3 regions of the Lysinibacillus sp. VIII_CA genome follow, and region 2 is predicted to be linked to each of the others. Evidence: riboswitches for the same ligand, from Rfam matches in the RefSeq annotation. Region 2 holds a riboswitch; each other region holds the start of a gene.
What was found. Region 2 has a riboswitch for lysine ahead of ACP3VS_RS04360 (aspartate kinase). Riboswitches for the same ligand answer to the same signal wherever they lie in the genome.
Positions count from the first base shown of each region.

Region 1: linked by a shared signal. The riboswitch ahead of ACP3VS_RS16930 (transporter substrate-binding domain-containing protein) and the one ahead of ACP3VS_RS04360 (aspartate kinase) in region 2 are both predicted to bind lysine.
Region 3: linked by a shared signal. The riboswitch ahead of ACP3VS_RS22290 (amino acid permease) and the one ahead of ACP3VS_RS04360 (aspartate kinase) in region 2 are both predicted to bind lysine.

Region 1 covers NZ_JBNFXM010000014.1:44,392-47,682, forward strand. The annotation lists gene ACP3VS_RS16920 (amino acid ABC transporter ATP-binding protein) at 1-9, opposite strand, end outside; gene ACP3VS_RS16925 (amino acid ABC transporter permease) at 22-747, opposite strand; gene ACP3VS_RS16930 (transporter substrate-binding domain-containing protein) at 917-1,774, opposite strand; lysine riboswitch at 1,893-2,079, opposite strand; gene odhB (2-oxoglutarate dehydrogenase complex dihydrolipoyllysine-residue succinyltransferase) at 2,377-3,291, opposite strand, start outside.
Region 2 covers NZ_JBNFXM010000002.1:228,189-231,479, reverse strand. The annotation lists gene ACP3VS_RS04370 (succinate dehydrogenase cytochrome b558 subunit) at 1-163, opposite strand, end outside; gene ACP3VS_RS04365 (YslB family protein) at 436-870, shown strand; gene ACP3VS_RS04360 (aspartate kinase) at 961-2,187, opposite strand; lysine riboswitch at 2,319-2,497, opposite strand; gene uvrC (excinuclease ABC subunit UvrC) at 2,593-3,291, opposite strand, start outside.
Region 3 covers NZ_JBNFXM010000027.1:38,851-42,141, reverse strand. The annotation lists gene ACP3VS_RS22295 (CynX/NimT family MFS transporter) at 1-1,175, opposite strand, end outside; lysine riboswitch at 1,327-1,503, shown strand; gene ACP3VS_RS22290 (amino acid permease) at 1,586-3,049, shown strand; gene ACP3VS_RS22285 (response regulator transcription factor) at 3,211-3,291, shown strand, end outside.

The DNA of each region.
Region 1 (3,291 bases), on a different contig from region 2:
GACTGCCATTTGTGCGTCCCCCTATATTGCTTCTTTTTGTTCTTTTTGATAGGCATCTGGTCCATCTAAACGTTTTTCAACATAGAGAAGGATTCGTGATGCAGTGAATGTCATTATGAAATAAAGAATACAAGCTACAAAGAACGATTCAAAATAACGGAAGTTGTTACCGGAGATTGATTTTGTTTGGAAGAATAATTCTGTTACTCCAATAACGTTTAGTACAGCTGTATCTTTAATATTCATAATTAATTGGTTGCCTGTCGCAGGCAGTACGTTTCGTGCTACTTGTGGTAGGACTACGTGAAGCATGATTTGGAAGTGATTCATACCGATAGCTGATGCTGCCTCATATTGACCATTATCAATCGATACGATACCACCTCGGACAATTTCTGCCATATAGGCACCTGTATTAAGTGAAACGACTAAAATCCCCGCTGTAATAAAGTGCATGTCTATGCCAAATGCGATATCTAATCCATAGTAGACAACCATAGCCTGTACAATCATTGGTGTACCACGGAAAAATTCAACATAGCATGTGAGTATAAAATTAATAAGCTTTAAGCTATAAAATTTCACACCTTTTTTACGAACTGGAATCGTATGCATAATTCCGATGAAAAATCCGATAAATGCACCAATAATTGTACTTATAGTCGAAATCAGTAACGTATAATACGCACCTCGTAAAAACATTTGCCAGTTGTTTTCAATAATTGAAAGTATCCATTCAAGACTCATGATGTTCCTCCTTACAATGTCATGTTGCTTGCTATCTTTTTCGTGCCCTAGCTTTTTCTACTAGTCTATGATTTATTTCGCTAGGACATTATCATTATGTAGAGAGGTTCTCATTTTAATAATGATGAAATGATAGTGCACGGACTAGCAACTAGTCCGTGCCATTTTTTTATTGTGCTGCTGGTTGCTGAGAAATAGCTTCTTCCATTATCGCTTGACGATCATCTTCAGAAATACCTTTTAGGATTTCATTGATTTTTTCTAGATTAGCATCATCTTTACGTAAGCCTACAGCAATCGAAGTATTTGAAAGATCTGTATCAAAGCCTTCTTCAAATGCTACGTATGTGAATTTATCGTTGGCAGCTGCCGCAGAAATTCCTTCAGGACGTTCGGCTACATATCCATCAATTTTGCCTGCCTCTAAAGCTACACGCATCGCTGGGAAGCTTTCCATTGCTGTTTGTTTATTGACACCTTTAATTTGATCAATCACATTGTAGTTGGAAGTATTCAGTTGTGATGTAATTTTTGCGCCAGAGAAATCTTGGATTGATTTGACACCTTCATATTTACTACCTTTTTTAATAACCATTACAAAATCAGAAGTATAGTAGTTTTCAGTAAAATCAATTGTTTTCTTACGTTCTTCTGTTGGCGACATTCCCGCGATGATTGCATCAATTTTATTAGATTGTAGCGCTGGTACTAAGCCGTCCCATTCCAATTTGACGATCACTAATTCTTTGCCTAAACCTTCAGCGATTTTTTTCGCCATTTGTACATCATAGCCACCTGCATACTCTGCGTTATCTGCAATTTTTACTGCTCCATTTGCATCGTTTTGCTGTGTCCAGTTGAATGGTGGGTAGCCCGCCTCCATTCCAATTCGGAATTCACCGCCGCCTTCTTCTTTATCTGCGCCAGCATCACCTGAACTACTTTCTTTTTTGTCACTAGTGCCACATGCAGCTAGCACAATTGCCGTCATGATAGAGATCATTACTAACAACCATTTTCTTTTCATGAAAAACTCCCCTTTTCTGTAAAAAAATAAGACAACTGTACGAAAAAAGACCTAAGTTTTGTGAACTTAGGTCTTACCTTTTATGACAGTTGCCCAAATCCTCACTAGTATTCCATGTTTCCGAGATAGCACAACCTAGTAAACCTGGAAATGAATTTACTAGGACAGTCCTGCACTTATTCACTGCAGACCCAGCATAAAAGTACGAGCTCCTTTTATACTTCGGCGATATTTCCTTCTTCATTGCGTCTTTGTTTGCTTGTACTCAACAATGAACTAATAAATACCGCGCCTCTACCTCACTGATGTTTGTTAGTGAGGTTTGTTTATTTAATTGATATTTAGATACTACTATAAAACTAGTATGTACGTCAAGAGAGTTTTATCATTTTTCTGACTAATGACAATATTAGGGTATTATGCTTGCCCTATCCATTATTAATCTACGTATTTTTATCCATATATCTGCTGGAAAACAACATATTTTTACTACCTATTCTTTTTATACTAAGTAAATAGTTTTGGATTATCAAAATTACTAATGACTTTAGTGATACAGAAGCCAAGAAAAAACCCTGCAAAGTTTGCAGGGTTTAAAGGAATTATGAATTTAATAATAAATCTTCAGGATTTTCGATTAACTCTTTAACTGTTTTTAAGAATCCTACAGAATCTTTTCCATCGATGATACGGTGATCGTAAGAAAGTGCTACATACATCATTGGACGGATTTGAACTTCACCATTTACTGCAACCGGACGGTTTACAATGGAGTGCATACCTAAAATACCAGCTTGCGTACCGTTCATAATTGGTGTTGACATTAATGAACCGAATACACCACCATTTGTGATTGTGAATGATCCACCAGCCATGTCATTTAAGCCTAATTTTTTATCACGAGCTTTTGTCGCTAAGTTAGCGATATCTTTTTCGATTTCTGCAAAGTTTTTGCTATTCGCATCGCGTACAACTGGTACTACTAAACCTTCTTCAGTTGATACTGCAATACCGATATCAAAGAAGTTATTTAAATGAATTTCATCGCCAGAGATTTGAGCGTTTACGTATGGGTATTTTTTCAGTGCTGCAACAACAGCTTTAGTGAAGAATGACATGAAACCAAGTTTGATGTCGTTTGCTTTCACAAACTCTTCTTGTTTACGTTTACGAAGTGCCATGATGTTTGTCATGTCAATTTCGTTGAATGTTGTTAACATTGCTGTTGATTGTTTAACTTCTAATAAACGTTTTGCAATTGTTTGACGACGACGGCTCATTTTTTCAATCGTTACACGGTCAGAATTAGCTACTGGTGTGAATACAACTGGGCCACCTGTAGTTGCTACTGGTGTAGGTGCTGCTACTACTGGTGCTGTACCATGTGCCGCTACATCTTGTACACGTACACGGCCTTGTGGATCTACTGGTGATACCGCTGCAAGGTCAATACCTTTTTCACGTGCAAGTCGACGTGCCGCTGGAGATGCGATGACACGCTCACCAGAAGTTTCTTC
Region 2 (3,291 bases):
GGAATGGAATCTTCTCCATTACTGCGGTAGCATCGTTATAACTATCTGCCCCGCCTGTTGCTGTAAAGTTAATGAACAGGTGCATCGTTAAAAACAGACCTACTGGAATGATCCCAAGTAGAGAATGTAAGCGACGCCATAAAAACTCTCGATCTTTCGACAAGACTGTTACCCCCCTTAGTACTTAAAATAGCACAACAAAAGAAGTCATCATTTTGTAAATGATACTTCATTGACTGTGTATTTCATCATGGTACAATATTATGACATGTTTATTGTACTCTCAAGAGCTACGAGCGTCAAGGCAACTCGAAGTTTTTCATAGAGCTTATTAAAGAACTAATCTAGTGCATAATGCGTCGTTTTTTCTCGAAAAATCTACCATTACTTTATTAACGTTAAATTTTAAGAAAATTCTAAGAAAGAAGGATAACAATGTTAAACACTCCATCTCCTACAATCTCTTCCTTTGGTTATGAGATCATTCGCGATCATATTCTATCTTCTATACTCGGTAAACATGAGAATGATGTCCTTTATTGGGCAGGCAAAGAGCTTGCGCGTAAGTTTCCATGTAAAAGTCAAGACGAACTTATCGCATTTTTCGCAGATGCCTGTTGGGGTACATTAGAGCTCATGAAAGAATCGAAAGACGGACGCATTTTCCAGTTGACAAACGACCCTGAAATATTACAAATCAAACAACGTAGCTTTAGACTTGAGGCAGGATTTATAGCTGAACAAATTCAGCTAGCTAAAGGCTATTTAACAGAATGCTATGATGAAAAACGTGAAAAGCAACATTACGTTATGTTTACAGTCAAATGGGACGTAAAGGAACGGATCATGCATACGATCCCAACAGAGTAACAAAAAAGGATTGTCTCCCCAATCAATAAACGGGATGACAATCCTTCCTTTTATTTCGGACAATGACAGAAAATGCTGTTTCTTCTATTATTATATGTAAAGAGCCTGCTCTAAATTAAATTCATCATGTAATGCATTTGCCGCACGAATCATTTCATCCTGCGGAACTACAACAGACACTTTAATTTCCGAGGTGCTGACCATCTTCACAGGGATATTTTCACGACGTAACCGGTCGAACATACGGGCAGCGACACCTGGATTAGAAACCATACCAGAGCCAACAATAGAAACTTTTGCTAATCCAATTTCGAAATCAGCAAAGCTAAAGCCAAGCGATACTTTACTGTCCTCTAAAACACGTAATGCTTCCGCAAATTCTTCTTTCAAAATTGAAAAGGACACAGTTGGTTTTAATCCATCAATAATGGCTTGAACAATAATATCCACGTTGATGCGATTTTCAGCAAGAGTTGAAAATATATCCGCTAATGAAGCACCCGAATATGCATCATAGCCAATTGTTAAACGAATAACATCTGATTCAAAGGCAACACCACGAACTATTAAATTTTTCTCCATCTCTACTTCCTCCTTCAATAAAGTACCTACTGACTCCACTAAACTAGAGCGTATGATAACTGGTATTTGAAACTTTTTAGCTAACTCAACTGCACGTGGATGTATGACCTGTGATCCTAAATGAGCTATCTCTAACATTTCATCATAGGAAATTTCCTGTAGTTTTTGTGCCTGTACAACAAAGCGTGGATCTGCTGTATACACACCGTCAACATTCGTGTATATGTCTGTCCGCTCGGCATCTAATGCAACAGCAAGTGCGACGGCTGTCGTTTCGGTCCCACCTTTCCCAAGCGTTGTTATATTGTGGTCATTGTCAATGCCTTGATCTCCAGCAATAACGACGATTTGTCCTTGCATTAAATGTTCTTCGATACGACTAACATCGATATGATCTATCCGTGCATGACTATACATATGATCCGTGTAAATACCAGCCTGCCAGCCTGTTAATGACACCGCATTATAGCCAGCTTCTTGTAACGCAATGGCAAAGACTGAGCTTGATAGCTGAGAGCATGAAGACACAACTGCATCTAATTCACGTTTTGACACATCATCTGTGAAATGAAGTACGCTCATTTTCACGTCTTGTATCGTTTGTCTCATTGCAGCTACTACTACTACCACATCGAAACCTCTATCTTTTTCAGCAATCGCTTTTCGTACAGCCTCTTGAATTTGTTCGGGTGATGCTAATGCAGCCCCTCCAAATTTCATCACTATTCTAGACATTTCTTTTGTTCTCCTTTCCAGTCTGGTAATTCACCTAATATAAGGTGTAAAACAGCCTCTAGAAAACTAAAAGGCAGCCTTCACAAAACGTGAAAGCTGCCTCTAACATGTACAATAAATGAAACTTGCGCATGTGTGATAGCTCTCCGAAACTTGTAGAATCGACAGTCTTACATTTCTTAAATGCAAAACCAGTACAACAGTGGAAACAACATTACTGTACTTCGGCAAGCTCCCCTTTCACGCAATGTCTTAGGATTTGTTCATCCTCTATTGCGCTACTTTTGAATCTTGCACCTCTATCATCACCTTAAAAGTGAATGTATTAAATTTATGTTCGCCCTCATTAAAACAAGTGGGCTGTTAACATTGGACAACAATGTTATTTATAACCTTAGCATATGTCTATTCCTTTGACAATGACTCCTGCTGAAAATAGGCATAAATATGACTTGCTAAATTAGCTGGCATCCCGGCTTCCTGTAAAGCCAGCTCACTAGCCTCACGTATTTTCTTAACGGACCCAAAGTGTTTAAGTAGCTGCTGTTTTCGTTTTGGACCGACACCCTCAATTTGATCCAGCACAGATTGGATAGCATGCTTTTCATGCTGTTGACGTAAAAAGGTAATCGCAAAACGGTGGACTTCATCTTGAATTCGTTGTAATAAATAAAAACCGTCACTTGTACGTTTTAAGGCAATGACCTCGGGCGGATCACCAAACAATAGTTGCGATGTATTATGCTTGTCATCCTTTGCTAAACCAGCAATAGGTATAACAAGTCCTAGCTCATCCTCTAATACTTCTCGTGCTACTTCCATTTGACCTTTACCACCATCTATTAGCACTAAGTCTGGTAGTGGAAGACCTTCCTTCAAAACACGAATATAGCGCCGGCGAATGACCTCTTGCATAGCACCATAATCATCATGCTTAGCTGCTGTCCGAGTTTTATATTTGCGATATTCCTTTTTGGCAGGCTTGCCATCAATGAAAACAACCATTGCAGATACTGCGTCCGTTCCATGCATATGACTATTATCAAAAGCTTCAATTCGTAATGGTGTCGTTATACCCATTGCATCGCCTAGTGCCTCACATGC
Region 3 (3,291 bases), on a different contig from region 2:
ACAACAACAAAGAGCCAACCTGCAATATTCCAACCACCAAACAGATCATGTAGGTATCCGAAAAGAATTGGACCAATGGCAGCGAATAAATAGCCTAATGATTGTGCAAATCCTGATAGATCAGCGGCTTCAAATGCTGTACGCGTACGGAGTGTGAAGAACATCATTGCTAATGCGAATGAAGCCCCACCTGCTAAACCTAGAAGAATCATCCATAATATCCCCATAGTTGTCCACTCCATCACAACGCCGACAAATCCTACTAAATAGAACGATGTAAACATGAGGACAAGTGGTCTCTGTGAAGTCATTTTACCGGCAATAATAGGGACAACCAATGCCATGGGAACTTGTGAAAATTGCATAATAGAAAACATCCAACCAGCTTTATCAGGAGCCAATCCCTGCGCAATATAAATTTCAGGAATCCAAGCTGCTGTTGTATAAAATAATAAAGATTGTAACCCCATTGCACCTGTTACTGCCCATGTAACAGGTGATTTCCAAAGAGGTTTACCTGTTTTTTTGGAGGTAGTAGCTGGTTTTGGCTTATTTAATTTCAATTGAGGTATCCAGATTAAAATGGTTAATACGACTAATATAAGCGCCACAGCCAATGCCCCTTGCCAACCTAGTGAAGAATTAGCTATTGGATAACTAATACCAGCTCCAAGCCCCGCTGTTAAGTTCATCGACATAGTGAAAAATGCCATCAATAATCCTACATGATAAGGAAATTTTAATTTTAATAATCCTGGAATCAACACATTTCCAAATGATATTGCTACGCCAATGAGCACTGTACCAAATACAAGTAACCCTGTTGTACCGAGGGAGCGTAGTACAATACCTAAGGCCAATAAAATAGTGGATAAAAATAAGGTTAGCTCAAGACCAAGTTTTCGTGCTACAACTGGTGCGAACGGTGATATGATGGCAAAAGCAAGCAATGGTATAGTTGTAAGAAACCCGGCTAGAACATTGGAAATACCAAGGTCGTCGCGTATAAAGGATACAATTGGACCCACAACAGTTAGTGGCATGCGTAATGTAGATGCTATAAATATTACGCCAAAAACTAATAATAAAGTTGTTCCCTTCCAGCTAATTTTTCTACTTGGGAAGCTGGAGGAATGATCATTTAAATTCAAAATAATTCCCCCTGTTATAACCATTCTAATTGAACTACTATAACACTTTATCACACTATTAAAAATAGTGGAAAATTCACAAAATACAGAACTTTTATAGTTATATTGAAATGTCTTAGGTCTTATGTTAATATAGTAAACATCATAAATTTAATAATTATATGCCTCATGTTTGTATTGAGGTAGAGGTCGCGATATTTATAAGTAAGCTAATTGAAATGACAAGCATTGAAGAGATTAGCTGAAAGGAAATATTGCCGAAGTGTGAGGGGACTTGAAAACCTCATGCTGGGGCTGTCTCCGAAAGGAACAGAACTGTCACGTTTGTACAACGTGTTGAGCTATCATTTAGGAAAAACTGAGGATTAACTTAGCCATCACATTGTTCATGTGATGGCATTTTTTTGCCTCATAAATAGGAAGGAAGCTATATCGTGAGTGAAATAAAAATCAATCAGCTCGGCCATAAAGCACCGAAGCTGAAAAAAGAATTAAAAAGCCGTCATATCACAATGATTTCTTTAGGCGGTACAATTGGTACGGGGCTATTTTTGGCCAGTGGTGGTGCTATTGCACAAGCCGGTCCGGGAGGCGCATTGCTTGCCTATGCCTTAATCGGTATTATGGTATATTTTTTAATGACAAGTTTAGGTGAAATGGCTGCCTATATGCCGTCCTCAGGATCTTTTAGTACGTATGCGACAAAATTTGTAGATCCCGCTTTAGGTTTTGCACTGGGCTGGAACTACTGGTATAACTGGGCAATTACGATTGCGGCAGAGATTGCGGCAGTATCATTAATTATGAAATATTGGTTCCCAAATAGCTCATCAGCACTTTGGACAGTATTATTTATTGTGATTGTACTGACATTTAATTTATTGTCTGTAAAGAGCTATGGGGAAAGTGAATATTGGTTTGCGATGATTAAAGTGGCTACGGTCATTGTATTTATTATTATTAGCTTATTAATGATTTTTGGTATTTTGGGTGGACAAGCACCTGTAGGTTTTACAAATTTCTTTATTAGTGATGGGCCATTCCATGGAGGCTTCCTTGCAACATTTGGTATTTTCCTTGCGGCAGGATTTTCATTCCAAGGAACAGAACTACTTGGGATTACTGCAGGTGAAACAGATGATCCAGGAAAAAATATACCGAAGGCAGTAAAATCTGTGTTTTGGCGAATTATTTTATTTTATATTTTAGCCATTGCTGCTATCGGGATGTTGATTCCATTTACAGATGAGCGCTTATTATCGGAAGATATCGCTGTATCCCCATTTACACTCGTTTTTGATCGCTTAGGTATTGCTTTTGCTGCTTCCTTAATGAATGCCATTATTTTAACGGCTATGCTATCAGCAGGTAATTCTGGATTGTATGCATCTTCACGTATGCTATGGCAATTAGCAGTGGATGGTCATGCTCCTAAATTCTTTGCAAAGTTAAGTCGTCGAGGCATTCCAATTTATGCACTAATCGCAACATTAGCTGTAGGCTGTGTAGCGTTTTTAGCGTCATTCTTTGGTGATGGGGTCGTTTATATTTGGCTTTTAAATGCCTCTGGGATGTCAGGTTTTATTGCTTGGCTAGGTATTGCATTTAGTCATTATCGTTTCCGTCGTGCCTTCGAAGCTCAGGGCTTAGATCCAAAGCTATTACCGTATAAAGCAAAGCTATACCCATTCGGTCCACTATTCGCCTTTACGATTTGTATGATTGTTGTAATTGGACAGAATTACACAGCGTTTATCGGTGATACAATCGATTGGTATGGTATCCTTGTTTCTTATATCGGTATTCCCCTGTTCCTATTGCTATGGCTGGGGTACAAAATTAAACATAAAACAAAAATGCTTCCTCTTAAAGATTGTGATTTAAAAGTAGAAAATTAAACGAAAAGCTGTTCTATAAACCGTTGTATGATGGTTGATGGGACAGCTTTTTTATATATAGACCTTTAAAATTATTACTAAACCAATATCATATATATGGTAATATACTATAGATATGGAAGTGTGATTTTTGACTTTCTGGTAGGGAGAGGTGCATGGAAATGCAAAAACATATTTTACTAGTGGAAGATGATGAGGCTATTCGCGATATGGTAGCGAATTTTTTATTATTGGAAGGCTTC